2 regions of the Bradyrhizobium sp. SUTN9-2 genome follow, and region 2 is predicted to be linked to the other one. Evidence: riboswitches for the same ligand, from Rfam matches in the RefSeq annotation. Region 2 holds a riboswitch; the other holds the start of a gene.
The links. Region 2 has a riboswitch for cobalamin ahead of XF30_RS39250 (5-methyltetrahydropteroyltriglutamate--homocysteine S-methyltransferase). Riboswitches for the same ligand answer to the same signal wherever they lie in the genome.
Positions count from the first base shown of each region.

Region 1: linked by a shared signal. The riboswitch ahead of XF30_RS38255 (TonB-dependent receptor) and the one ahead of XF30_RS39250 (5-methyltetrahydropteroyltriglutamate--homocysteine S-methyltransferase) in region 2 are both predicted to bind cobalamin.

Region 1 covers NZ_LAXE01000001.1:5,646,827-5,664,397, reverse strand. The annotation lists gene cobT (nicotinate-nucleotide--dimethylbenzimidazole phosphoribosyltransferase) at 1-1,024, shown strand, start outside; gene XF30_RS26270 (histidine phosphatase family protein) at 1,017-1,589, opposite strand; cobalamin riboswitch at 1,662-1,863, shown strand; gene XF30_RS38255 (TonB-dependent receptor) at 1,977-4,334, shown strand; gene XF30_RS26255 (PepSY domain-containing protein) at 4,347-5,783, shown strand; gene XF30_RS26250 (hydantoinase/oxoprolinase family protein) at 6,247-8,256, shown strand; gene XF30_RS26245 (hydantoinase B/oxoprolinase family protein) at 8,253-9,833, shown strand; gene XF30_RS26240 (aminotransferase class III-fold pyridoxal phosphate-dependent enzyme) at 9,844-11,139, shown strand; gene XF30_RS26235 (long-chain-fatty-acid--CoA ligase) at 11,136-12,818, shown strand; gene XF30_RS26230 (N-carbamoyl-D-amino-acid hydrolase) at 12,922-13,854, shown strand; gene XF30_RS26225 (flavin reductase family protein) at 13,860-14,519, shown strand; gene XF30_RS26220 (aspartate/glutamate racemase family protein) at 14,516-15,178, opposite strand; gene hydA (dihydropyrimidinase) at 15,235-16,704, shown strand; gene XF30_RS26210 (NAD-dependent epimerase/dehydratase family protein) at 16,721-17,571, shown strand, end outside.
Region 2 covers NZ_LAXE01000001.1:2,565,402-2,577,234, reverse strand. The annotation lists partial or broken gene XF30_RS39255 (5-methyltetrahydropteroyltriglutamate--homocysteine S-methyltransferase) at 1-388, opposite strand, end outside; partial or broken gene XF30_RS39250 (5-methyltetrahydropteroyltriglutamate--homocysteine S-methyltransferase) at 716-1,638, opposite strand; cobalamin riboswitch at 1,742-1,943, opposite strand; gene XF30_RS38045 (hypothetical protein) at 2,082-2,351, shown strand; gene XF30_RS11730 (nodulate formation efficiency C protein) at 2,943-3,665, shown strand; gene XF30_RS11720 (thermonuclease family protein) at 5,419-6,174, shown strand; partial or broken gene XF30_RS11715 (carbonic anhydrase) at 6,183-6,927, shown strand; gene XF30_RS11710 (acyl-CoA dehydrogenase family protein) at 8,810-9,976, shown strand; gene XF30_RS11705 (FkbM family methyltransferase) at 10,974-11,621, opposite strand.

The DNA of each region.
Region 1 (17,571 bases), 3.1 Mb from region 2:
CCCCGAGGTCTCCGCTGTTCATCGCGAGGCGGCCATTGCGCGGCAGGCGCAACTGACGAAGCCGACCGGCGCGCTCGGCCGGCTCGAGCAGCTCGCAATCGAGCTTGCGGGCCTGCAGGCCACCGAGCAACCACGCGCCGCGCGGGTGCCGATCATCATCTTCGCCGGCGACCACGGCATCGTCGCGCAGGGCGTGTCGGCCTATCCGCAAGCCGTCACCATCGCGATGATGACGAATTTTGCTGCCGGTGGCGCCGCGATCTCGGTGCTGGCGCGCGAGCTGGGTTCGAGCCTCGAGGTGGTCGACGCCGGCACGCTGGCCGAGGCGCAGATCGCGGGAATCGTCACCGACAAGCCGCGCAGCGGCACCCGCGATTTCAGTGTCGAGGCCGCGCTCACGCCGGCGGAATTGGCCTTCGCCTTCGAGGCCGGGCAGCGCGCGGTGGTGCGCGCCGAGGCCGGCCGGCCTGATCTCTTGATCTTCGGCGAGATGGGGATCGGCAACACCACGACGTCGGCGGCGATTGCTGCGAGCCTGCTCGGTGTGAGCGCCGGGGAGATCGCGGGCAGCGGCACCGGCGTCGATGCGGCCGGCCGCGCGCACAAGGCGCGGGTGATTGATGCGGCGATCGCGCGCCACGGCGTCGCCGGAGCCGCGGTCGAGAAGATCCTGTGCGCGGTCGGCGGCCTCGAGATCGCGGCGATCTCGGGGGCGATCATTGCGGCTGCGCAACGCCGCATTCCCGTGTTGCTCGACGGCTTCATCGTCTCGGTGGCGGCGCTGGCAGCAGTGCGCCTCAACCCGTCCTGCCAGCCGTTCCTGTTGCCCTCGCATCAATCGGCGGAGCAGGGACATCGGCTGGTGTTGCGCGCGCTGAACGTGCAGCCGCTGATCAGCCTCGATCTCAGGCTCGGCGAGGGATCGGGTGCCGCGATCGCGCTGCCGCTGGTGCGCTCGGCCTGCGCACTTCACAACGGCATGGCGACGTTCGCGCAGGCCAACGTGCCGGATCGGCCTAGCTGATGCGTTGATTGACCGACACGACACGCCAGCCGCCCGCGAGCCGGTCGATCCGGGTCAGCGACAGCGGATCTATCACGAAGCGCAGCGCGGCGTCCGGTGTGAGATCGAGCGCGATGCAGAGCGTGGCACGAATGGTGCCGGAATGAACGACCAGCGCCGCGGAGCCTGCGCCAATCTGCGCCAGGCCCAGGCGGACGCGGGCGACCTGATCCGCAAAGCTCTCGCCGTTCGGCGGCCGTCCGTGCGCGGGATCGCGCCAGACCTGCGCGTAGGCCTCGCCGCCGGTCGCGGCGAGCTCGTCATGCCGATGACCGGTCCAGTCGCCGAAATCCTGCTCGCGAAACTCGCTGATCAGCTCCGGTTCGAGTTCCAGGGCGCGCGCCGTCTCGACCGTGCGCCGCGACGGGCTGGCATAGCCGGCGACATCGGCGGGCAACAGCTGCCTCAGGGCCGCCAATGCAGCGTGATCGCCGAGGTCGGCCCGCGCATCGGCCGCATGGATCGTCCCGGGCACGCCCGCGACGGCCGCATGCCTGATCAACCAGAGGAAGGTCTCGCCTTCCATGCTCATCTCCAAGGAAGTTGGTTGCTGTGGCCCCAACGCCGCAACTGGCACATTGACTCTGTCTTGGTGGTAATCCTAGATGCTCACGACGGTTTTCCCGAGAGGGAATGAAAAGGGAATGCGGTGCGGGGAAAATGTCCCCAATGCCGCGGCTGCCCCCGCAACTGTAAGCGGTGAATCCTTCGTCACGAGCCACTGGGTCCTCGGTCCCGGGAAGGCGACGAAGCGGTCACGACCCGCGAGCCAGGAGACCTGCCGTCAGCCGTGGTCACACGCGAAGATGTCGGTCGGGGAGTACAGACATTCGGCTTCATCGGACGGCTAAGGCCGAAGGTGAAACCTCGTTCGCTGTGACGTGCCACTGACGTCATACCGAGGTTTTCACCTGTGTCTTCCATCCGTATCGCACGACCGCGCCGCGTCCTGCTGGTTTCCGCCGCGTTCACGTCCTTCGCCGCTCTTGGTCCGCCTGCCGCTCTGGCGCAGCAGGCCCGAGAGCCGCTGCCGCCCATCGAGGTGTCGCCCGCCCAGGCCCGCAAGCCGGCCAAACCGGCAGCAGGAACGGCGCAGAGCGCGCGCCGCGCGGCAGCGCGCAGGCCGGCGGCTGTATCCGCAGCGCCAAGACCCGTCACGCCGGATTCGACGGTGCAGACGCCGCTCAACACCAATGCCGTGGCCGAAAGCGCCTCGCGGCTCGGCCTGACGGTGCGGCAGACGCCCGCGACGGTCGAGGTGATCTCGGCCGAAACCATGCGCGAGCAGGGCCATCGCACCGTGTCCGAGGTGGCGCAGGGCGCCGCCGGCGTCACCTCGGGCGACAACCCGGCCGAACCTTCGGCCTTCTCGATGCGCGGCTTCACCAACAGCCAGATCAACACGCTCTACAACGGCATCAAGATCGGTCCGCAGAACATGACCTCGCGGATCGTGGATACCGCCAATCTGGAGGCGGTGGAATTTCTCAAGGGCCCGGCCTCGCTGATTTCGGGCGAGGGCGCTGCGGGCGGTGCCATCAACTTCGTCACCAAGCAGCCGCACACCGGAGCTGTCAGCAACGACGCCAATTTCTCCTGGGACTCGCTGAATTCGTTCCGTGCCCATTACGGCTCCGGCGGCAGCACCAATGTGCAGGGACTGGACTATCGCTTCGACATCAGCCGTTCCGCCCTCAACGGCTTTGCCGATGACACCAATGTCAAGACGTTCGGCACGTCCGGCCAGCTCAACTACCGTGTTTCCGACAGCCTCAGGATCTGGGGTGCGGTCGAATATCGTGAAGACCGCTCGAAGGCCTATTGGGGCGCGCCGCTGGTGCCGGTGGCCTTCAGCGGTTCGCATGCGACGACGGGGATCGTCTCCGGCAATTACGTCTCGAATTACAACGGAACGAATCTCGGTGCCGTCACCATCGACGACCGCACCTTCAACACCAATTACAACGTTCTCGATAACCGCAACGTGGCGCAGGAAGTGTGGCTGCGTGGCGGCTTCGAGCTGAAGCTCGCGCCTGACCTCACGCTGAAAAGTCAGGCCTATGGCTATGGCGCGGAACGGACCTGGTTCAATAACGAGATCGAGGCGTTCAATTCCACCACGAACCTGGTCGATCGCGAGCGTTTCTATGTCGCCCACAGTCAGCGACTGGTCGGCAACATCACCGACCTGATCTGGGATACAAATATTGCGGGCTTCGACAACCGGCTGGTCACGACGCTGTCGTCGAGCTATCTCGATTTCGTCAGGCCCGGTGCGGCAAACTTTCCCGGCGATTCCGTTTCGCTGGTCGACCCCAACCGCGGTTTCTACGGCCTGCTCACGACGCAGCAGCAGACCGCGCGCATCGACAACGAGGCGCTGTCATTCGAGGACAGGCTCAAGCTGACGCGCAGCTTCGCGCTGATCGGCGGCCTTCGTGTCGAGCACATCGGGCTCGACCGCAACTCGACCGACAAGAACGGTGTGGAGAAGGTGGGCTTCCCATTCAGGAAAGACTGGGCGCCGGTGACGGGCCGCATCGGCTACACCTGGGAGGCCGTTCCCGGCCTGACCTTCTTCAGCCAATACGCCACCGGCGCCGACGTCGCAGCCAACAACATCTTCCTGCTCTCGCCCACCCAGCCGCTCGATCTGACCACCGCGCGCACCTATGAGACCGGTGTCAAGCACCTGTTCTGGGACAATCGGGCGGAGTGGTCGTTCTCGGCCTATGACATCCTGCGCAAGAACGTCTATGCGGCCGCCGGCGGCATGCAACTCAACATCGCCGGACGACAGGAGTCGAAAGGCGTCGAGCTTGCCGCCTCGATACGCCCGATCGAGCCGCTGCGGCTGTGGGGCAACATCGCCTATGTCGATGCGCGCTATGCCGACTACAATTTTGCCGGCGGCTCGTTCTCCGGCAACACGCCGCCAAACGTGCCGCGTATCGTCGCCAATGCCGGCGCGTCGTATCGCTTCTTCACACCATGGCCGGTGGAGCTTGGCATCACCGGCCGTCATGTCGGCGACCGCTACAACACCGACGCCAACGTCGTGACGATGAAGGCTTACACCGTGGCCGACGTCTACGCCTTCGTCGACATCCCCAAGACGGCGTTCAATGCGGTCGACCAGGCCCGCCTGACCTTCCGTGTCCGCAACATCACTGATAAGCGCTATGCGATCTGGGGCGATCCGTTCTATCCGGACCAGATCCTCCTGGGCGCGCCGCGTACCTATGAAATATCGGCCGCGTTCAAATGGTGAGGCCTTGAGCGCATGATGGGCGCGATCGTCCTCACGCATCGCTGGCTCGGCATCGCATTCTGCCTGCTGTTCGCGATGTGGTTCGCGAGCGGGATCGTCATGCACTTCGTCCCGTTTCCGTCGCTGACGGAAGCGGAGCGATTTGCCGGACTTGTGCCGGTCGATCGCGACGGGATGAGGATCTCGGTCGCGGACGCCGTTGCGGCGAGCGGGATTGCCGATGGCAGGCGTGTTCGGCTGATCCAGCGGAGCGATGGACCGGTCTACGTCGTCTCGGGCTCCATAGGTTCGCGAGCGGTTCGCGCCTCCGATGGAGGAGACGCGTCGGTGACATCAGCCGATGTCGCGCTCACCATCGTGCAAGCTTATTCACGTCAGCGCGGGCTTGAGGCGGTGCGCGCTGCGATCGTCGCGCGGTCGGATTACGATCAATGGAGCGTGCCGAACGGTTTTGATCGCCATCGCCCCTTGTTTCGCGCCGCTCTCGGCGATGCCCCTGGAACGGAGGTCTACGTTTCGTCGCTGACCGGCGAAGTCGTCCTGGATACGACGCGCAGCGAGCGCGCGTGGAACTGGGCCGGCAGCGTGCTGCACTGGATCTATCCGACAATTCTGCGCAGCAGCTGGGCGCTGTGGGATCGCGTGGTCTGGACGCTGTCGCTGCTGGCCCTGATCGCAGCATTGCTTGGCGCGGTGCTCGGAATCGTGCGTGTGAAAATGCGGGGACGCCAGCTCTCGTCGCCCTATCGGGGCTGGCACGCCCTGCATCACATCATCGGTCTCGTCGCGACCGTGTTCGTGCTGACCTGGATCTTCAGCGGCTGGCTGTCGATGGATCACGGCCGCCTGTTCTCGCGCGGGCAATTGACGCCGGCAGAGGCCGGCGTGGTGAACGCCGCGCCCGATTGGAAGGAAGCTCCAACGCTGGATCGGCAGCCAATATCCCCCTCGGCTCGCGAGATCGAATGGTTCGCGTTCAACGGCAAGGTCTATCGGCGCGATCGGATCGCCCTAGGCCACCAGACATTGATCAGGGCTAGAGAGGCGCCGCGTGATGGACAGGCGGCATACCTGGATAGGCAGGAGATCGGCGACCTGACGGCGCGCCTTGGCACCGGCTGTGCCGCACCGTTCCTGCTCGCCAGCAACGACGGCTATCCGGCGCAATCCGCACTTCCGGGGGCTCCTGTCTACCGGACGACCTGCGGCGATCTCTGGTTCGATGTCGATGCCGCCGATGGCAAGGTGCTGCAAAGGCTGGACCCGTCGCGCCGCGCCTATCGCTGGCTTTACAGTGCGCTGCACACGCTTGATTTCCCGATTCTGCTGGCTCATGCGCGGCTGCGTGACGCTCTCATTGTCGGGCTCTGTACGCTCGGGCTGATGTTCTCCATCACCGGCATCGTCATCGGTTGGCGGCGCTTGCGGGCATGGCTAGCGAGCGCATAGCCAGTCGCGAAATCTCCGTACCCGGCGCGACCCGTTCGGCGCGCCGGGTTATCCACCAGCGGCCGGTGATGTCCTCGCTTACCGACCGTACAATAAAGAGAGGCTGAGCCGACCTGCGTGCATAGCTCTTGGTCAGTGCTATCTCCCGCACCGCCGACCGATCGCCTGCAAATTAGACAAACGGCCTTGTGCGATCCGATTGCAGTGCAACGGGCGCTTCTATTTGCCTCGGAGAATCCAAGGGTGCGCTGCACATTTTGACTTCGCGGCCTTCTGCTCTCTGCGCGAGCAGCGCTGCACGGAAACGTGCAGCCGATGCTGCGCCGCGCAAGGCCGGTGGCTTGCTAGCGCTTTGGTTTGCGACAACTCTGACCCTATCCCGCGGCCATCGCTCTGTCGCACGCTCGCACGTGATGGCATGACAGGGAATGATGATGAACGTCACGCGTAGCTGATTGTGCAGATGAGCGATCCCGGCAATCATTGGGAGGTCGGCACCGATATCGGTGGCACCTTCACCGACATCATCGCGATCCGGCGCGATTCCGCGGAAGCGCGGATTGCGAAGGTGCCGTCGCGCCCCGACGCACCGGTGCAAGCGATGCTGGAGGCGATCGAGGCGGTCGGCCTGCGCAAGAGCGAGGTGAAGCGCTTCGTCCACGGCACCACGCGCGTGACCAACGCGATCGTCGAGAACCGGCTGCCGAAGGTGGCGCTGGTCGCGACCGAAGGCTTTGCCGACGTGCTCGAGATCGCGCGCTATCGCCGCCGAGACCTCTACCGGCTCGACATTCCGCCGAAATCGCCGCCTCTGGTGCCGCCTGAACGCTGCTTTGGGCTCGCCGAGCGCCTCGATCATGAGGGGCGGGTGCTGAAGGCGCTCGAGGAAGCGGAGGTCGAACGCCTGGTGGCGTGGCTGAAGGGGACCGGCGTGCAGAGCGTCGCAGTCGCGCTCCTTCACGCTTATGCCAATCCGGTGCATGAAAAGATGCTGGGCGAGCGGCTCAAGGATGTGGTCGCTCACGTCTCGCTCTCACACGAGGTCAACCCCGAGGCGCGCGAATATGAGCGAACCTCGGCGACCGTGTTCAACGCCGCCGCGATGCCGATTGCGGTGGAATATCTCAGCGAGCTGGAACAGCGGCTGCCCATCGGGCCCGGCCTGCAGGTGTTTCACTCCGCCGGCGCCATGGTGCCGATTTCGGCGGTGAAGCAGCGTCCGCTGGTGATGGCGATGTCGGGCCCGGCGGCCGGCGTCTCGGCGTCGGTCAGCATCGCGCGCCAGCTCGGCTGCGCGCGGATGTTGACCTTCGACATGGGCGGCACCACGACGGATGTGTGCCTGATCGTCGACGGCCAGGCCGAGATGACCGACGGCCGCATGCTCGGCGACAAGCCGCTGCGCCAGCCGATGCTCGCGGTGCATTCGATCGGCGCCGGCGGTGGATCGATCGTGCGCAACGGTCCCGGCGGGCTGACGGTCGGGCCGGAGAGCGCCGGCTCCGAGCCGGGCCCGGCCTGCTATGGCCGTGGCGGCACGGAGCCGACCATCACCGATGCCAATGCGGTGCTCGGCTATCTCAATCCTGAGACCAAGCTTGGCGACCGCATCGGCATCGACATCGCGGCCGCAAAGCGCGTCATCGCGCCGATTGCCCGCGCGCTCGGGCTGAGCCTGACGGAGACGGCGCTCGGCATCATCAAGGTCGCGAACGCGACCATGGCCCGCGCGCTCCGCCGCGTCACGGTCGAGCGCGGCATCGACGGGCGCGATTGCACGCTACTGGCCTTCGGCGGCGGCGGCCCGATGCATGCCGCGGGCCTTGCCAGTCTCTACGGCATTGCGGAGGTGGTCGTGCCCAGTGCCTCGAGCGCATTCTCGGCGCTGGGCTGCCTCACCGCCGATTTCAGCTTCCTGCAGCAGCAGACCCTTCGCGCCGCCCTCGACGGCATCGATCTCGCCCGCGCCTCGGAACGGATCGAGGCCCTGATTGCCGATGCCTCGGCGCCGCTTCTCGCCAACAATGTTGCGAAGGCCGAGATCCAGGTCGAGCCGGTGGCCTTGATGCGCTACGCGGCGCAGAACGACGCCATTCCGGTATCCTTCACGCTGCCGCTCGACGTCGCCAGGCTGAAGCAGGACTTCCTGACGCGGCATCATGAGCTGTTCGGCTATGCGACCGGCGAGCCCTGCGTCATCGAATCGGTGCGGGTGCAGGCGCGTCGCCCGTCGACGACAATTGTCAGCCGGCCGGCGACTGCGGCGAGGGCAGTGTCTATGAGCACGCGCACCTGCTCGTTCGACGGCTTCCACGATATCGCAACCGAGATCGTCGACCGCGCCTCGCTCACCGAGACCATCAATGGTCCCGCCATCATCGAAGACGCCTGGTCGACAGTGGTGGTGCCGCCGGGCTGGCAGGCAAAGCCCGATACATCAGGCAATTTGTTCCTGACGCGGAGGGCGGCATGAAGCTCGATCCGTTCGTCGTCGAGGTCATCAGGCACGGGCTCTCCGCCGCGGCCGAGGAGATGAGCCTCGTCATGACGCGCTCGGCGCGCTCGCCGCTCTTGCGCGAGGCCGGCGACCTCTCTTCCGCGATCACCGACGGTCACGGCGGCCTGGTCGGGCAGGGCCGCGACATCCCGATCCACCTCGGCGCGATGGCCTACACCATCCCCGAACTGTTGAAGGTGATGCCGCGCGATGGCCTGAACGACGGCGACGTCGTGATCTACAATGTTGGCGCGCTCGGCGGCAATCATCTCAACGACGTCAAGGTCGTGCGTCCCGTCTTCTTCGACGGCGAGATCGTCGCCTTTGCAGTCAGCCTCGCGCATTGGCCCGACATCGGCGGCACCTGGCCCGGCAGCTATTTCGCCAAGGCGGTCGATACGTTCCAGGAGGCGATGCGGATTCCGCCGGTACTGATCGCAACCGCAGCCGGCCTCAACACGCCGATCGTGCAGCTGCTCAAGGCCAATGTCCGCGATGCCGAATCCTGCGAGGGCGACCTTCTTGCCCAGATCGCGGCGACCAAGGCCGGCGAGAAGCGCATCGTCGAGCTCTGCCGCGAGCATGGCAAAGCCGTCTTCATGGCGGCGCAGTCGCGCCTCCACGACCTCTCCGAAATTGAGATGCGGGAAGCGCTGCGCGATCTGCCGGATGGCGTCTACGAGGGCGAGGATTATCTCGACGACGGCAGCGCGAACAATGCGCCGGCGCGGATCCATGTGAAGATCACCATTCGCGGGGATGAAGCGACCTTCGATCTCTCCGGAAGCTGCGACCGCGTCTCCAATTTCTGCAACACGACGCCGTTCATGGCGCGCTCGGCGGTCGCCTATGCCGCGCGCATCATGAGCGGACGCGACATGCAGCAGAATGCCGGCGCACTGCGGCCGCTGACCATCATCACGCGCCCGGGTTCGATCCTCGAGCCCGGCTGGACCGCATCGGTCGCGGCCGGCAATCACGAGACCTCCATGCGCATCGTCGATGCGATTTTCCGTGCCATGCAGGACACGATCCCCGAGCGCCTGTCGGCGGGCGGGGCGACCACCGCGGGCGTGCTGTTTTTCGCCGAGCCGCGGCCGAACGGGTCGTGGAAGATGCTCTATGAAGTCCATGGCGGTGGCGAAGGCGCGCGGCACGATCGGGCCGGCACGTCCGCGACCCGCGTGCATCTGTCCAACACCTCGAACACGCCGGTCGAGGTGATCGAGGCGAACTACGCGATCCGGCTCGAGCAGCAGGCCATCCGCCGGAATTCCGGCGGCGCGGGCGCGCATCGCGGCGGTGACGGCTCAGTCCGCACCTACCGCATCCTGGCGCCCTCGATGCACCTGACCACCTGCGTCGAACGCATGGTGATGGCGCCGTGGGGCATGCAGGGCGGCGAATCGGGCAAGGCCTGCCGCATCTCGCTGGTCCGGCAGGGCGCCGACGTCGCCATCGACGGCAAGTCGAACCTGGTGTTGCAGCAAGGCGATCTCGTCACGATCGAGATGTGCGGTGGCGGTGGCTACGGCGCCGTTCCGGCGGAGTGAGGCAGTGGCGATGAGCAGATTGTTGCGAACCGGGCTGAATGCGGGCGAGGCCGCGCCGATGGCCGTGGTCGGCGGCGAGGGCGTCTACTTTCATCTTGCGGATGGCCGCAAGCTGATCGACGGCAGCAATACCGGCGGCGGTCTCGGCCATCGCCATCCTGCAATGGTGGAGGCGATCCGCCGCGCGGCCGATACGCCCGTCGTCAACGAAGGCTGGACCTGGGTCGGCCGCGAGCAGGCCGCCGACGATCTGATGGCTATCGCCTTCATGGGCGAAGAGGACTGGGTCGGCGCGGTGCGCTTCTGCATCAGCGGCAGCGAGGCCAATGACATGGCGCTGTCGCTCTGCCAGGCGCTGACGCAGCGCTCGGCGCTGGCAACGCGCGAGCGCGCCTATCACGGCATCACCGGGCTGTCGCGCAGCATGACGGTGCAGCCGCAATGGCACGGCGGACTCGCCGTGCACGCCGGCGGCTCGAAGCTGCCGGCACCGATGGCGCCGGTGCGGATCCTGCCGGCGCCGGATGGGGCGATCTATGGCGCGCCGGCCAACAACACCCCGCCCAGCGAATATCTCGCGGACGCCCTGCGCCTGCTCTCGGATACGGCCGCGACGATCATCGACTACACCCAAGGCGGCATCTATTACGACGGGGCCTATCAGGACGAGGTCGCGCGCTGCGCCCGGCAGGCCGGCTCTTACTGGATCGCGGACGAGGTCGTCACGGGCGCCGGCCGCGCGGGCCGCTGGTTCGCGTTCCAGGGCGCGCAGAGCCGGCCCGATATCGTGACGCTCGGAAAGTCGCTCGGCGGCGGCGCGGCGGCCGTGGCCGCTGTCGTGGTGTCCAAAGATATCGTCGAGCGGCTGAAGGGCACGAGCTGGCAGAACTACGGCACGCTGCGTGGCCATCCGATCAGCATGGCGGCCGTCAGCGCCTATCTGAAGGTCGTCAGTGAGGACAAGATTCTGGACCACGTGCAAAGTCTGGAGAAGCTGTTCACCCGCCGCCTCCTCGCAATCGCGCAAAAGCATCCGAGCGTGCAGCGCGTGGCTGGGCAGGGGCTGCACTGGACGGTGGAGCTGCACGGCCCGGACTGGCGGGCCTGGCACGCCGACACCACCGAGGTGCCGATCGCCTCGCGGGTCGCGGAGCGCGCGCTGGAAGCCGGCGCCGTGATCGGGACCAGCGGCGAGCAGACCTCGCTGTTCCTGGCACCACCGCTGGTGATTTCCGAGTGGGAGGCTAACCAGCTTCTGGACGCGCTCGACCACGGCCTCGAAATTGCCGATAAGGAGCACGGGTGATCGCGGACCACGCAGCACCTCGTCGTTCGCCGGCCTGGCCGGCGGATGAGCCGTGGCATCTCGCGATGCCGGAGGGGACGCTCTACGACGCGCTGGCGTGCGCTGCAGGTGAACGGCCAACGCATCCGGCCACAATGTTCTACGGGGCGAGCCTGAGCTACGCCGAGCTGCGCGACCGGGTCGATGCCATGGCCGGCTTTCTGCAAGGCGTTTGCGGCGTGAAGCGCGGCGACCGCGTCATGATCGCGCTGCAGAATTCGCCGCAATACGTCATCGCTTACTATGCGACGATGCGGGCGAACGCCGTGATCGTGCCGGTCAATCCCATGAACAAGACCGCCGAGATCGCGTATCTCGCCGCGGACAGCGGCGCCAGGGTTGCAATCATCGGCAGCGAGCTAAGCGATGTGTTTGCACCGCTGGTGGGCGAGGCGATTACGCATGCGATTGTCGCGCAGTACCGCGACGAAGTTCCAGCCGCGACGCCCTACACACTGCCATCATGCGTGACCGAGGCGCCGTTGGAGCCGCCTTCATCGCCGGGCTGGTATTCGTGGTCGCCCGCGATAGTGCAGGGCCTGCAGCCGGGTGCGATGGAGGCGGGGCCGGACGATCTCATGATCCTGCCCTACACGTCCGGCACGACGGGTAAGCCCAAGGCGTGCATGCACACCCATCGCAGCGCGCTGTTCACCGCCGTGTTGCAAGCGCGCTGGTATGGGCTCAATGGCAGCGACGTGATGACCGGCTTCATGCCGCTGTTCCATGTCGCGGGCATGCAGGGCTCAATGAATGCGGCCATCGTCGCCGGCGCCACGCTGCTGCTGATGGCGCGTTGGGACAAGGATCTGCTGCCGGATTTGTTCGAGACCTATGGCGTCACGTTCTGGAACGCTGCGCCGACCATGATCGTGGATGTGCTCGCCAGCGCCAGCTTCCGCGACAAATGTTTTGCGAAGCTCAAGGTGCTGACCGGCGGCGGCGCGGCGATGCCGACCGCCGTCGCGGAACGGCTGAAGGGGCGGTTTGGGCTCGATTTCGTCGAGGGCTACGGCATGACCGAGACGATGTCTCCGACGCACCTCAATCCGATGGCGGCGCCGAAGCGGCAGTGCCTCGGCATCGCCGTGCACGAGACCGACGCCAGGGTGATCGATCCCGAGAGCCTGATCGAGCTCGACGACAATGTCGTCGGCGAGATCATCGTGCACGGGCCGCAGGTGCTGCAGGGTTACTGGAACAGGCCGGAGGCGGATGCCGAAGCCTTCATCGAACGCGACGGCAAGCGGTTCCTGCGCACGGGCGATCTCGGCTATCGCGATGCCGACGGCTATTTCTTCGCCGTCGACCGCCTCAAGCGCATGATCAATGTCAGCGGCTTCAAGGTGTGGCCGGCCGAGGTCGAGGCGGCGATGTACCAGAACCGCGCCATCCGGGAATGCTGCATCGTTTCAGCGCCGGACGGCTATCGCGGTGAGACCGTCAAGGCGCTGGTGGTGCTCGATGACGCCGCGCGCGCGACGACGTCGGAGGGCGACATCGTCGGCTGGGCGCGCAGCGCGATGGCGAGCTACAAGGCGCCGCGCGCCGTCGTCTTCGTCGAGTCGCTGCCGCGCACCGCCAGCAACAAGATCAACTGGCGGCTGTTGCAGGATGCCGAATGGGGGCGGACGGCATGAAAGCTGCTTGGCTGGAATATCGGCACGGAGCCGAGTTATGCTCGGCGCCGCGGAAGATCCTGCAAGCCGACGCTTCCCCTCAGACATCACCAGGAACTCGCTGATGCGCATCGTCAATGTCGCCGCCGCCCAGATGGGCCCGATTCAGAAAGCCGACAGCCGCGAGGTCGTGGTCAAGCGCATGATCGCGCTGATGGACGAAGCCAAGAGCAAGGGTGCCGACCTGATCGTCTATCCCGAGCTGGCGCTGACGACGTTCTTCCCGCGCTGGTACGTCGAGGACCGCGCCGAGTTCGACATCTGGTTCGAGCGCGAAATGCCGAACGCGGCGACCAGGCCGCTGTTCGAGCGTGCGGCCCAGCACGGGATCGCGATGAATTTCGGCTATGCCGAGCTGACGCCCGATGGCCACCACTTCAACACCGCGATCCTGACCGACAAGTCCGGCAGGATCGTCGGCAAATACCGCAAGGTGCATCTGCCTGGCCATGTGGAATACGACAGCAAGCGCTCGCACCAGCACCTGGAGAAGCGCTATTTCGAGCCGGGCGATCTCGGCTTCAAGGTCTGGCGCGAGCTCGGCGGCATCATCGGCATGGCGATCTGCAACGACCGCCGCTGGCCCGAGACCTATCGCGTCATGGGCCTGCAGGGCGTCGAAATGGTGCTGATCGGCTACAATACGCCGTCAGTGAATGCCGAGAAGAGCGAGGAGGGCGTCGAGAAGCGCCTGTTCCACAACCGCCTCTCGGTGCAGGCCGGCGCCTATCAGAACGCGACCTGGGTGGTCGCGGTCGCCAAGGCCGGAAATGAGGATGGCCACCCGCTGTTCGGCGGCAGCTTGATCGTCGATCCCAATGGCGAGATCGTCGCCGAGGCCAAGAGCGAGGACGACGAGGTTCTTGTCCACGCCTGCGACCTCGATGCGACGGTCTTCGGCAAGACCACGATCTTCGATTTCGCCCGGCATCGCCGCATCGAGCATTACGGCCTGATCACCAGCCAGACCGGCGCGGTGCCGCCGCCGGAGACGTGACGCCGATGGCCGACAAAGGCATTTCCTTGCGTGAGCTCGATCCGCGCGATCGCTACAAGCTGCTGTGTGGCGTGGTGGTGCCGCGGCCGATCGCGCTGGTGACCACGCTGGATGAGAACGGCACGGTGAATGCCGCCCCCTTCAGCTTCTTCAACGTGTTCTCCGAAAGTCCCGCGCTGATCGTGCTCGGCCTGCAGCACAAGCCGGATCACTCGCCGAAGGACACCACCCGCAACATCCATCGCGACGGCGAGTTCGTGGTGCACATGGTGGACGAGGCGCTGTCGGTCGCAATGAACGACTGCGCGGTCGATTTCCCCTCCGGAGACAGCGAGGTCGCCGCGACGGGCCTGGCGACGCTTCCCTCCGTCGACGTGAAGGCGCCGCGTCTCGCCGCGGCGCCCTTCGCGCTGGAATGCCGGCGCCATGTCGTGATGACCTTCTCGCCCGATCGCGAGCTCCTGGTCGGCGAGGTCTTGCGGGTTCACGCCCGCGAGGGGCTGGTCGATAGCGCCAACATGTATGTCGATCTCGACGCTTACCGGCCGATTGGCCGCATGTTCGGCAATCTCTACACCACTCAGCGGGATACGTTTGCCCTTGTCCGCGAGAGCCATGCGCAATGGCTCGCGCGCCAGGGTGCCAAAGAGCTGAAGGACGCCTAGTGAGCCGAGAACTGCACCGTACCCAGCGCCATGGTAACGGCCGCCTGCGTCGGGTCGATGACGGGAATCCGCAGCGCGTCTTCCAGCGCGCGGCGATGGCGCGCCATGCCGGCGCAGCCCATCACGACGGCGCGGGCACCGTCCTCGTCGCGCAGCGCGCGGCCGACCTCGATCATCTTGGCGAGCGTACCTTCGCCCGAAGCGGTTTCGGCGACGCTCATGTTCAGCGGCCGCTCGCCGGAGAAGCGGTCGGTCAGGCCCATCTGCCTGAGATAGCGCATGTGACGCGGGATCGAACGCTGGGCGATCGCGATGACGCCAAAAGTCTCCGCGCGGGAAAGCGCCGTCAGCACGCCGCACTCGGCGATGCCGAACACGGGGCGGTCGGTGCCTTCCCGGCAAACTTGCAGCCCGGGATCGCTGTAGCAGGCGATGACGAAGGCGGCCGAGCTGTTGTCGCTTTCGACCAGCTTTCGCAGTGGGATCGCAACGCTGTCTGCGTCCGCCTGGCTTTCAATGCCGAACGGACCTTCGGCCAGCGTCTGGCAGACCACTTCCGGCCCGCCCTCGAAATCGAGCGGCTTCAACGCATCCTCCAGCCCCTGCGTGACCTTGTGGTTGGAGTTCGGGTTGATGACGAGAATGCGCGGCCGGGACATGATGATCTTCCTGCGAGATTTAGCGAACGTGCCTTGAGCCTATCACGGAGTGCCTCATGACTGAACCCGCTTACGACCTGATCATCCGCGGCGGCCGCGTCGCCACCACCACAGACGTCTTCGAGGCCGACGTCGCCATCTCCGGCGAGACCATTGCGGCCATCGGCCGCGGGCTTCCGCCCGCAAAGCGCGAGATCGACGCGCGCGGCAAGCTGGTGCTGCCCGGTGGGGTCGACAGCCATGCCCATATCGAGCAGCTGTCGGCCGCCGGCATCATGAATGCCGATACGTTCGAGAGCGCCACCGTCTCCGCCGCCTTCGGCGGCACCACCACGGTGATTCCGTTCGCAGCTCAACATGTCGGCATGAAGCTGCCTGAGGTCGTCGCGGACTATCACGCCCTGGCTAAGAAGGGTGCGGTGATCGACTACGCCTTTCACATGATCATTGCGGACGCGACCAAGGAGACGGTCGAGGAACACATTCCCGCGCTGGTGAAGCAGGGCCACGCCTCGATCAAGATCTTCATGACGTATGAACGCCTCAAGGTCGACGACGAGCCGCTGCTCGACATCCTGCTCGCGGCGCGCCAGTCCGGTGCGATGCTGTGCGCCCATGCCGAGAACCACGGCATCATCGCCTGGATGGTGAAGCGGCTGCTTTCGCGCGGCTACACCATGCCGAAATACCACGCCGTCAGCCACGCCCGCGTGTCGGAAGCCGAGGCCTTCACCCGGCTGATCGGCATGGCGGCGTTGATCGACCAGCCGATCATGATCTTCCATGTCTCGACAGCCGAAGGCGCCAAGGTGATCCGCGACTCGCGCGGGCAGGGGCTCAAGGTCTTTGCCGAGACCTGTCCGCAATACCTGTTCCTGACCGCCGCTGATCTCGACAAGCCCGGCGCGGAAGGCGCCAAATGGATGTGCAGCCCGCCGCCGCGCTCGCATGCCGACCAGGAGGCGCTGTGGCAGGCGCTCTCGCTCGGCGATCTCCAGACCATCTCGTCGGACCACGCGCCGTATCGCTATGACGAGACCGGCAAGCTGCGCGCCGGCCCCAATCCGAATTTCAAGCAGGTCGCCAACGGCCTGCCGGGCCTTGAGCTGCGGCTGCCGCTGCTGTTCGATGCGATGGTGTCGAAGGGACGGCTGGGCCTGGAGAAATTCGTCGAGCTGACCGCAACGGCGCCTGCAAAGATCTACAACCTGCATCCGCGCAAGGGCTCGATCGCCGTCGGTGCCGACGCCGATATCGCGATCTGGGATCCCAACCGCGAGGTCACCATCGTCGACGAGATGATGCACGACCTTGCCGGCTACACGCCGTTCGCGGGTCGCAAGCTCAAGGGTTGGCCGGTGTCGGTGCTTTCGCGCGGCCGCGTGATCATCGAGGGCGACAAGTGCCTCGCGAGCGCCGGCAGCGGAAAGTTCCTCGCGCGCAGCGGCGGCGAGGCGGCCAGGCCGACCGGCCGGCTCGTCGCCGACATGGATCCCGAACGGAATTTCGGAGCAAAGCTGCTGTGACGGTGGATCGCGCGCGATGAGGATCGTCATCTTCGGCGGCACCGGGTTTGTCGGCCTCAATCTCGCCGAGGTGCTGCTCGCGCGCGGGCACGAGGTGACGCTGCATGATCGTGCGGCGTTGCCGGCGAGTGCACAAAGATCTCTGGCTGACTACGGCGCGCGGATAAATGCCGTGCAGGGCGATATTAGCGACACAGACACCATCGACGCCCTGATTGCAAAGGGCTGCGATGCGATCGTACTGGGTGCCGCGGTCACCGCCGGCGATGACCTCGAACGGGCATCGCCCGCGCGCGTTCTCGAGATCAACGTCATGGCCCAGATCCCGATCCTGCAAGCCGCGATCCACCATGGTGTTCGCCGCGTTGTCAATCTCTCGTCGGCCTCAGCCTATGGCGCTGCGGGTAAGCGTCATCAGATCCTCGACGAGGAAACGCCCTGCGATCCCGTCTCGTTCTACGCCATCAGCAAGTTCACTTCCGAGCGGTCGGCGGCGCGGCATGCCGAGCTGTTTGGCGGCGATTTTCTGAGTGTGCGCTTAAGTGCCGTATTTGGTCCGTGGGAGCGGCCAGGTTCGGTGCGCGATACGCCCAGCCTCCAGTTCCAGATCCTTGCTGCATTCGCTCGCGGCGAACCGGCGCTGCTGCCGGCGCCAGGCATCAAGGATTGGACCTACGCGCTGGACGCTGCCGAGGCCGTGGCTGTGCTGATCGAAGCCGAGCGGCCGCGCCATCGGCTCTACAATATCTCCAGCGGCGCGGCCTGGTCGGCGCTGCAATGGGGCGAGGCTTTTGCGGCCCTGCATCCCGGGCTGGAGTGTCGGCTGGCGGAGCCGGGCGAGAAGACCTTCATCAAGCTTCATGGCGG
Region 2 (11,833 bases):
CGCCAAACAGGATCGGGGGCCTGACGCAGCGCGAACCATAAGACTGTACCCATCCCTTCCTGGTAAATAGGAAGCCGGCGAGTTGCTCGCCAAAGTACTGCACCATGTCATTGCGCTCAAATTCGCCGTGCACGAGGACGTCAAGACCGATGTCCTCCTGCCAACGTACGGCGCGGGCTATCTCCTCCTTGATGAACCTATCGTATTGTTCGTCGCTCAACGCGCCTCGCGCATGCGCCGCCCGCGCATTTCTGACTTCTGTGGTCTGCGGAAAGGATCCGATCGTCGTGGTGGGAAACGCAGGTAGTCCAAAGCGTGCCCTTTGGATCTCGGAACGACGGGCAAACGGGCTTGTGCGCCGGCGTATCGTCTGGTCGATCGCCCTCATCCGGGCAGCGACATTGGCATCATGGATCTTCGGCGAAGTCCAGCGGGCAGTCGCAGCGCATTCCGAATCGGCAAGAGCGAGCCCGACATTTTGGTCGCCAGCGAGTGCTCGCGCCAGGATCGCAAGCTCACGCATCTTCTGAACAGAGAAAGCAAGCCAGCTCTTGACGTCAGACGCGAGCCCGGTCTCGAGTTCAACATCGACCGGCACATGAAGCAGCGAGCAGGATGGAGCGAGCTGTACACGGTGCTTGCCGAGCTTCGCAATCGCGGGCTCCAACCGCCGACGGAGCGACGACAAGTTGGATCGCCACACATTCCGGCCGTCGATGACACCGAGCGACGTGACGAGATCACTTCGACCGACAGCGACGATCTGATCCAACAACTCTGGCGCTCGAACCAGATCAACGTGCAGACCCGAAACTGGGAGGCTCAAGGCGGTATCCAAATTGTCGCCTAGGTCGCCGAAATAGCTGGCAACCATGATCTTGATAGCCGGTCCCTCCTTTGCGAACCGGTTATAGGCATGTAACAATGATTTTCGTACCGCTTCGTTCAGATCAAGGACCAGGCAGGGCTCGTCAAACTGAACCCAACTTGCCCCTCGTTCGACCAATTCATGCAGAACCTCGATATAGACCGGTATCAAATTATCTAATAGGGACAGGGGCTGGAACGCGCTATCGGCACTCTTGCCGAGCTTTAGGAATGTGACGGGCCCGATCAGGACAGGGCGGGTCTGAAAGCCGAGAGCCTTTGCTTCCTCATACTCTCGATGGGTTTGCGAGAGCAAAGTCTGAACGCCTGTCCCTTGTGAAACTCGGGAACCATGTAGTGGTAGTTGGTATCAAACCACTTAGTCATTTCCTGCGCGGGTGCGCGAGACCCCCGTGGGCCGAGACCGCAACTCGCATCCTGGTCGTCGCATTGTGATCCGCGAGCCATGGCGAAGTACGTCTTGAGGGAAATGTATTCTCCTTTCGAGGCGCAGATCTCCGGGACAGCACCAACCATGACACTTGTATCGAGCACCTGATCATACAGCGAGAAGTCATTCGACGGAATGATCGTGACGCCGAGAGATTTCTGACGAGCCCAGTTCGCGGCGCGCAGGCCGGATGCGTCCTCAAGCAATTGCTGCTCGCTGATCTTTCCCGCCCAGTAGCTCTCGAGAGACAGTTTGAGCTCACGCCTTGGACCGATGCGTGGCGTTCCGAGCGTAGCAACCGGAAGAGAGAGAAGAGACATAGTTTTAACCCCTGTTGGGGACAAAGGCCATGGCGGACGCAGGCAGAAGAAGTCGCGCGTGCGACGGCTGCTTGGCGCACCACCGAGACACCCCGCCCGTGGACCAATATATATCGTCGGGGCAGGTCTCCTGGCTCGCTGGTCATCGCTGCTGTCGGCCTTCCCAAAGCCGTGCGGGCTTCAGTGACATCGTTGGACAGTAGCTCGCCGCTCACAGTTGCGGGGGCAGCGCCGGAATTTGCACCGGCTTCCCTCTTAGCTCCGGATCAAGTGGGATTCGGAGAACCTCGACGACTTCGATTATCGGCAGGAGGACTCTTCCGTCAACCTCTCAGATTATGTGCCAAGCTACTCTGTGACATCTACTCGGCGAATAACCGTGCATTTCTATGATTCTCTAAACAGAGCTGCTGCAATCGCAAGTACCCTTGCCAGATGTCGGAGTGAGCATCGGAGCTGCCTTGAGGCGAGGCGGCCCCATCAATGAACCCGACAAAACCAGCCTGCGCGGCGAGAATTACCGCCGTTTCGAGCAGAATGCATTCGATGCGGCTTCCGATTTCCAGCGGTTCGCCCAGCACGTCGGCTGGCCAGCTATTTTCTCAACTAGAGGATCCGCATTGAATACGTCAAGGCAACCGGCGCAATCTAGAAACATACGCGGCGAGCAGGTTGATTTGCGTGCCAGCCACGCTTCAAAGTTTGTCGATTAAGTCGGCTTCGTGTCCCCAGCCATCATGTAGATCGAATGCCGACGGCAACGACAGCGAACCACACGGTTCAAGGACGGCAAACGCACTGCCGATTCTCATTAGGCACTTGGCATCGAGGCGTTTACCTCTTCCGCAAACTATCGAGTGCGGGACAAGGATGCACAAGCTACGGCCGATACACTGAATGGAAACATCGAACGTGCGCAGGTCGGAAAGTCGACAAGAATGACATAACACCCGTGCAAATCTCCGCCTGCTGCCTGGCACGAAGAATGCAAGCCCCTCGAACATGCCCAGTCTCTCCCGCTGGGCATGTCCAGCTCAGCCAATTGACGCTGTCGCTGGGTAGGGAAGTTAGCGGCGCGTGACATAGAGGGGAGCGCCTGCCCGCACGGGATAGCCGCGGGTGCCCCGACGCGTTTCCGTAAACTTCTTGGGCTCGCTCGCTCCTAGCAGGTTCGAGGTTGGCCCGCTTTGAAAGATGTACGGATGAAACGCGATAGGCCGAGGGTTATGAAGAGAATGTCGGGAAGACCCGCGCTATGGCGTTGCCTGAGCGGACTTCTAATCTGCCTAGCCTGGCCGGCGACCATGAGCAACAGTATTCGCGCAAGCGACATCCCAGTTGTCGAAAGACTCAAGTCAACTTGGCGAGCGCAAGATGGTGAGACGGTAGAACAAATTATCTCCAATGTCTCGAAGGTGGCACAGTTCGTCCCTCAGATGTGGGGCGTCGTTGAACTTGGCGAAAACGACTATGTTTTCGTTTCATGGACCAGGCACCGAGACAACAAATCAGACGAACAGTACGCTATCACCTGGAAAGTTGCGCTCGACGGCACGACTGAACTGGCGTCAACCTATGCGAAGCCCATGGAATTGGGCTGGCGCGCCCTAGCGCTCTCGTTGATCGCCAGAGAAGTCGCAGATGGTGAAAGGAACGCAAATCTTCGCTTTCTGCATGATCCGACTAACTTCAACTTTGTGACTACGCCGCAAGGCCGGCTCGGCGATCTTCTAGGGCAAGGCCGCTGCACTATCATTGAACCTGTTGGGGTAGACTACTTACCGAAGCGGAATGACAAGCCGAACGAGAAAGGCGATCTGTGGCGTATTCTGCTCTTGGTGAATTGCGATCTCCAAGGACCACGTTATTTTACACACAACGGGGTCATCACTTTCGAGAAGAGCGAAGGCCAAGATTGGGAGCCACAATCCTCCTTTGCCAAGCGGATCGCTAAATTTCCTCCGGGATCCTGGTTCCAACGCACCGAGCCAAAGGAAGAGGAAGACTTAGGAGACCGAAGGCCTTAGTAGACGGTCGCGCAAAGCAACATCGGACCGCAGCTGCCGTACGGTCGAACGCCTCGTACCACCTGCAAGACATACGCGGTCTGCAGTTGTGATGTTTACGGCTCCGCAACAGTGCGCCTGCCCTTCTTGCAGCATTTCGGCCCGCCTCACGAAAGGTCGAGCAGCACGATGGCGCTTTTCCGCCAGGTGTCGAGCTCAGCGGCGCACTAGTTTGCGAGATGTGGTTTGCCCGCCTGCACTCCACCCAGTGAGAGCAACCAAGTTGTGCGGGCACCAGCTCTCATGCATTCTTCGCTAGAGCGCTGGGGGATGCCTCGGGCCCGGGCCGATTCGGCGTGTGTGCTCCGCACGTCGCGTGACTGCGTGACGTGCGCAGGAGCGTGAGCGTAGCGACTTTGACCCGGCCCTAGGAACCGATGCCGAGACGAAATGGGCGAGGAAGTTACACTGGTAGCAAGCCCGGCATACCCGCTGAGCGCCTGCCCATTTCCGAGTCGCAGGCCGGGAAGCTCCGGAGCTGTACGCAGAACGTCGAGCGCCACTGACTCGGCTCTAGATTTCCTCGCACTGATTTGTCTGCACGTCATAGACCCGGATTCTAAGCTTGGGAAACCGCTTCTTTAGTTCTGCTCCACCTGCCGTGGCACCGTCTTTGGTTGCGAATTCCGCTCTGAGCTGACCATCTACTTCAAGCGCTTAAGATGAGACCGATACTTCCCGAACGACTGCGACCATGTCATTCCCATTATTAGTGAGGTGCTGAAGAATGATGTGTAGCTTGAGTCGGCTAAACCGTACCAGAGCTATTCGCCCCGCGTGCGCCATGGGCAAACGCGTATTGTGGACTGAACCCTCACACTGAATTGCATCAGGATGGCACTCGCGATTGTCCGAACACGTGGGCAGCTTGCGCACGCCCGGAGCATCCACGGCAAAGCGCGGCTCCATATCGCAGCCGTTCCAATTCCTGGAGCAAACGGGCGCTGATGCTAGCGTTCCTGGGTAAGCCACTCGAGATCGCAGGAACCGTCACGACCAATAGCGGCCGCCCGTAGCGCTGCCTGAGTCATAAACAATTCAGTTCTTGTGCAAATGGATGGGCGGTAGCACCAACGACCTATGGTGCAGCGCGGAGGAGCCAAATGCCACAGTGCGATTGGTAGCAACGATCATATGGCTCGGCGTGAGAAGGTACCGGATTTCCGCGATTTTCTCGAAAGAACGCTTCATCTATGCGGCGAGCATTGAGGCTGAACTCCGTCGCGTACTTTGCCTACACAGGCCAGAGCGAGTCAGACCAGATCATTTTTGAGGATCTTTTTCGTGACACGACTTTTGGGGCGAATTCATCGCCCTCGTCGGAACTGTCCGGTTTGCTGATGGAAGTCGTCATCAACCATCGCAAGGTTGCTCCTCCAAGCCTGACTCCGCCGCAAGCACCGACGCTTCATGGTCCTCACTTTTGCAAAGAGGTAGCACAGCCTTCCAAGGCTCGGGTTTGTCTGGCATCTCGAGTTCGGCGCCACGAGGATCTCCTCCTCAGGTGCAGAGGGTACAGCGCGTTCAGGGTAAGAGAGGCGTCGATGATCGAAAGATACCGCCGCACGCACACGGAAACAAATCTCTTGATCCTTACGCAGCGTCAGGTCGTAGCTTCGAACTCACGCCAGGCTCTCATAAAGCACACATCGAAAGCCGAACGGACATCTGCGGTCGAGCAATCGAATGTATCGGCACCGGATCGTGCGTGAACATGGATCAGGAGCGAAAGGTTATTGTCGGGATGAAGCACCCCGGAAGTATGTTCGTATTGATCGCTCTCATCACATCTCCGGTTTTCGCCGTGACACTCAGCGGTGCTCCGCGCATCCTCGATGGCAATACGATCGAGATCGAGAAAACAAACGTCCGGCTCTCAGGCATCGAAGCTCCTGAGACGGATCAGATTTGCCTCGACGCACAGGGCCGGAAATGGGCCTGCGGCGTAGCTGTTCGCGACGAGCTCATCAAGCATTCGAATGGGCGAACGTGGGATTGCCATACCGAAAGAGTCGATGAGTATCGGCGAGCCCTCGGCAGCTGCTTCATCGAAGGCGAGGATGTAAACGCCTGGATGGTACGCTCAGGCTTGGCGCTATCGGCTGGTGCATCTCACCATAGCTACATTGTCTATGAGTTGGTGGCGAGCACAGCCAATGCGGGACTGTGGTCCGGCGCATTCATCGCGCCCTGGGACTGGCCTCGCCGCAATCGGGGCACGATTATCGTGGGCGCGACGTCGGTTCCGGTCGACGCTCAGGAAGTTCTGCTTGGATCCGTCTTGCTATCGGAACCGCCGTCGCCCGAGTGCCTGATAAAAGGCACTGTCGAGCGCAGAGGCGAGCGCATTTACTACCTGCCAGGGCAACCCGGTTACGAACAACTCGACATGACGAAGACGCGCGGTGGACGCTGGCTCTGCAGCGAAGCGGAAGCCGACGCCACCGGGTGGCGTAAGGCCGTGCGATGAGGCGACACATGAAAGCAGCCCATTCTCAAGACATGCACCATTTAACCAGGCACGCGCGTTCGCGCCGGTCACTGTTGCTGTTCGCTGTTTCGACAGTTTTCCTGCGGTTCGGCAGTAAGATTGTCGATGCGAAGGAAGCAAAAGGCCCGCCCAAGCCAAACAACCTGCTCTCGCCAGATGCTGCCCTGAATCGGTTGCTGAAGGGGAACGATCGTTATGTCCAGGGCGCACCACGAGCCGACAATTTCAGCCGCGAGCGGCCGGTCTTGGTTGAAGGACAAAATCCATATGCAGCGGTTCTGAGCTGCGCCGACTCCCGCGTGGTCCCCGAACTTGTCTTCGACAGCGGATTAGGTGATCTGTTTGTCTGCCGCGTGGCCGGTAACTTCGCTAACGATGATACGCTCGCCAGTATGGAATACGCGGTTGCCATACTCAACACGCCGCTGATCCTCGTACTTGGCCACGATCATTGCGGTGCGATAGACGCCACGATCAAGTCGCTCCATGAAGATAAGCGGCCGCCGGGGCACATTTTATCCCTGGTAACTGCACTTTCTCCTGCAGTGAAAGCATCTCGCGACCAAGCCGGCGACGGGATCGCCCAAGCAACCCGACAAAATGTGATCGATAACGTCAACAAATTGAAATCGGACAGGTCCAATTCTGAACGGCGCAGTCGAGCAGAACCGACTGAAGGTCGTCGGGGGCCTGTATCGGATCGACACCGGCAAGGTCGATATCGTGAGCTGATGCTAGCGCCTTCACGCTCCCGGCAATCGTCTGCCGCCTGATACATCGCTTCAGATCCGCGCAATATTGTTGGTCCAACGTCTACCACAAATACGCCCGGATACTATCCGCTCTACAATTGTCATCGCTTCAGGACTCCTAGATATGCGCGGCCTCTTAATTCTTCTCGTGTTTTACGCACTCATGTTGGCAACGCGCGGCCAGCAACAAGAAACACACATAGCGCGTCCGGCAGCATTCATGCCTCCTGATTGAGCCGCCAACCCAATGGAGGTGGTTCGGGTAGCAGATTGCAATGCGAAGCATTGCAGGCTCTGAACTCCAGAGCACGCGACGATCCCGAGAGCTTCTCGTCTCCGATTGGGTAATGCATCCTCGGTCATGCTTTTATAACCGAGCTCAGCCAGGGCTGAGGGATCACACAGAACAACCAGCATGACTGCCCGGCCGGGCTGTAAAGCAACATGCTACCTGTATCCGTACCAGACAGCCCTCCTGCATGAGCCATTTGGTGACCGGGACCATCGGAAAACCAGCCGCGCATCAATCATTCGCTAGATGGTCTCGTTCGCCGTCCTCCATGACGAGCTCGGCACGAGAAGAAACTCGAAGCTTACAAAGTGCGTCGCCTTTACGCGGGGGCTGGTAGGTTCTAAGTCGCGGCGAGACTTAGCAGGTTTCTTGTTCTATCTGCGCAGGTCAATTCGGTGCGACAACAGCCATGTTTCAGCGCGCGCACCGCGCCTACAGGCCGGAGAGCATCTGGTAACCGCGCTTCCACAATCAGGCCCTTCAAGCACGGATTCGCTTAGTGGGAACAGAGCACTAGCTTCAAAACGTGTCGTGCCTGGTCTGTCACAAAGCTCGTGGTGCGCGCATAGTTGTCGCACGAATTTGGCAAGCTCGGAAGGCTGCAAGCATTGGTAGATCGCCGAAGAAAGAGGCGCCACCGGCCGCAAGAGGGTCGGCCAGTCAGGAATGTGCTCGAACTTGCGTTCGGTATGTCAGAACGTGGCCAGACTCCTCTGTCGCTGGCAAGCCCGGAAAGCCACCGAAACCTGTTCGTAACGCTTCGTCTTCGCTCGCATGAGCGGACCACTCTTGCAGTCACCTCGAACGCGGAGTTGATCGTGCAATTGCGTCCGGAGCCGCCGTGCGTTTCACGAACACCTGCGTTCTTGAACTCTGCTTCTAAGCAAGCGCTCACCAGCAGTCGCAGGAGCAGCACATTTGGGCTGTTGGTAAACCTCAGGAGACCGGAGCCGGACTTAAGCTTAAGCAGGAACGTTGAACCGGGTTGGTGGCGGTCGCGGTCCGCCTCTGTGGTTTTCTTCGCGGCCTGTTAAGGACATCTTGTGCCTAAAAGCAAACCGGAGCGCAAGAGCATTGCGCTGGCACGGCACGGCGGAGTGATCTCGCGCAGTTCAGACAAAGCCGGCAGCTATGCTTGATGGCACGTCAATTGCTGGGAAGACGGGCAAGAGACCGCAGGCTTGGGCGCTCTCCCAAGCACAACTCAAGAATTCCAAACGTGGTTCGACCCGGCCTGTCACAAGTGTGACCACACGTTCATGTGGAAACGACATGCACCGCATGCCCCGATCGACCGCCGGAGATTCAGTTCGACAAACGCGGATCGATCCCGCCGCAGCCTATCGGCTGCTTTGCCGGTCAGCCCCAATGGCAGGGCGACAGCTATATCTCGGTCAGGCGTCCGGCCGCACAAGTTTGGGAAGCTACCGTGTCCGATCTCATGGACTCGATATCAAGTGCGACTGCTTTGAGAACGCCGTCCAGCGGGGCCAAATCACCTGGCCTTGCCATGCGGCGCCCATATGAATGACGCGCGGCGATGACCGGCTCAAGACACGGAGGATGATCTATGAACGCTCCACCAGAAACGGTGACTTCCAGAACCCACGCCGCGGCTGCGACCTGGGCTAATCTGTCGCCGCTACTCGTCGAGATCCGTGCGCGTCGCAACGAGTTTAGCCGCACGCAGAAGATTCCAAAAGAAATCATCGACAGTTTCAGACGCGTCGGCGTCTATCGGGCTATGGCTGCCAAGCGATTCGGCGGCGAGGAGCGAACGCCGGCCGATTTTTGTCGGCTGGTGGAGCGCATTTCCGAGGCCGACGGCTCCGCCGGTTGGGTCGCCAGCTTCGGGGATGGAGCTCGCTACCTCGCTGCTCTTCCGGACGACACGCTTCGCAAAGTGTACGCCAATGGACCTGACGTGGTGTTGGCGGGTGCGCTTTTCCCACTCCAACCCGCTAAGCGATGCGCCAAGGGACTTATCGTGAACGGCGTGTGGCCATTCGCTAGCGGCTCGCCAGAGGCGGATTTGATAGGAGTTGGTATCACGTTGGAAGACGATCCGAGCGGTGATCTTCCGCGTGTAGCGGTGATGCCGGCCGAGAAGGTGACAATTCGGCCCAATTGGGACGTCATCGGACTGCAAGGCACCGGAAGCCACGACGTCGTCGTCAGCGACGTCATTGTGCCAGAGGAATGGACGTTGATCCGCGGCGGTCCGCCGACACTTGATGGGCCGCTCTATTGTTATCCATCCGTCGCCTTCGCCGCGCAGGCGCATGCGATTGTTGGCATCGGGATTGCGCGTTCTGCAATAGACGAGGTGATCGCCATGGCCGCAACCCGTGCCTCGATCACTGGAGCGCCCGTGATGGCTGAGCGCGGCTATGTGCAGCTTGAAATCGCCAAAGCCGAAGCGATGCTACGTTCCGCTCGTTCTTTCTTTTACGACGCCACCGAGGAGCTGTGGAAGGAAGCGCTCAAGGGTGAGGTAAATCTTGGCACCACGACGCTAATGCGGCTCGCGGCGACGAACGCCGCGCGGCAGGGCGCTGAGGTCTGCAGAATTGCCAGCGGTCTGGCTGGAACTGAGGCGCTCTATAACGCCAGTAATCTAGCACGGGCCATGTGCGACAGCTTCGTGGTTGCCCAGCACGCAGCTTTAAACGAGGGAACGCTCCAGAGCGCTGGCCGCGCCCTTCTGGGAAGTGCAATACAGCCGGGCTTTCCATAAAGTTGGTCACGCACGGGCAAGCCACACGCCACGCCAACGGATTACTGAACTTGCGCGATGAGTGGCCTGCCGCTGAGGGCGTGGCCCCTTGTTTCAATTTGAACAAAGACACCGCAGGGCAAAGGATCCCGCTACATATCCTGGACTACCCGTTCGTTGTCCAAACATACGAGTCCTTATAGCCTCTTAGCCCCTCAATCATCGACGTTACCGAGCAGGATACACCTGAACTTATGCGAAACGGCTCGCGGTTCAACTCACGAACTCTCCAAATCACGCGCTAGCGGGACTCTCGCACCGATTGCCTACTTGCCGTTTGTGGCGCACGGTGCGGAAGAAGCTCTCAATGGCGCATTATCCTAGCATTCACCCTTGCGGCTCATCGATGCGGGCACGCAAGCGCTGGCAGCGGCCGTGCGACCTTAGCCTGCGCGTACTGTATACGCCCGATCGGAAAGTCGATCAATCCACTCTTGCCCGCTGCTGGCGAATTGGCAACGACGGCGCGGAAAAGACGCTTCGGCCTTCATGAGGTCGCGCTTCGCCCGGCCGGCTATCTTGCGGCTGATGAGTTCCATGGCGGCAGCCAATACAGCGAGCCCTATGCGTTTAGGATGGAGTGATATCGGCAAGCCGGACCTAGTTTTGGCTGCGCCGGTGAAGCCGCGCGATCAGATTCGGCGTGATCGGCATTAGATCCTGGCGAGTGTCGGTCGAGCGGGTCCGACGTAGCGGCGCCAAGAGCGCGCGAGCCCGTGCTGCTACGGTTCGATCGCCACGGTAGCCGCACGGCCTGCCTTCCTCCGGGCCGCGTGGACCCCAGCACCGCCATGGCGCTGGCCGCTCCCAATGGGTCGGTCGACATGCACGCCGGCCCAATGGACAAACCGCACTGCCTGTCCAGCTCACGATAGCCGCTTGACGATCACCGTTGTGCAGCTGTGGCCAGCACGGAGTCCGCTGGTCAGGTCATGAATGAGACGCTCGATATGAGCCGCTAGGCGCGCGCATTTTTGAGCAATACATCACCTTCCACTGCGCGCGGATAGTGAGCCGCCACTTCAAAGGATGGCAATAAGTTAAGAATGGCTTGCAATGACAACTGCCCTTCGTAGAGCTCGCGGTCACTATACTCGGTGTAGATGAAACGCGTGTTGCTGAACGTCCGCATACCGCCGGCGATAACGTCGGCTTCGGCTCCCTGAACGTCCATCCAAATAAAATCGACTCCGTCCAGCTTAGCTTCGCTGCACCAGTCGTCCAGCCGCCGTGTTTCAACCGAGACAGGATGATCAAACCGGACCCAATCGTACTCGGTAAGATGGTTCTTCGGACGGCGTATTGAACCGGATAGGTCCCAATCCTTTGCATCGCCATCTGCATTGCTGGGGTAGAAGTCGATCGTCCCGTTTCGATCACTGATGGCTATTTCAAACAGCTTCACCCTATTGAGGGATGGGCCGAGCTTCTTCTTGAAGCGCGCGATCGCTCTGGGGTCCGGCTCAAAGCAGTAGAGCTGGGGTTGCGGGCAGAGTTCTAGGAACTTTTGCGTATCAGTCCCGTCATTGCAGCCGATATCCAGGATGACTGGATTCGGCTTCTTAAGAAGTGAGATGATGTGCTGATGTACTTCTACGGACGACACAGCTGCTTTTCCATGGTGCGCGGAGATTTGGTGAATTTCGACATCACACGCCAGAAGCCGCTGCACAATGTATATCAAGGTATAAGCTTCATTTGTCAGTCAGTCCTTTTGATCCACGACAGCTGTTTGGATGCCATCGACATCAAACTGAGAGGTTATCCATCCCGATGCAATTCTCGAACTTATCGTCGGAACGCGCGGCCTCAGTGAGC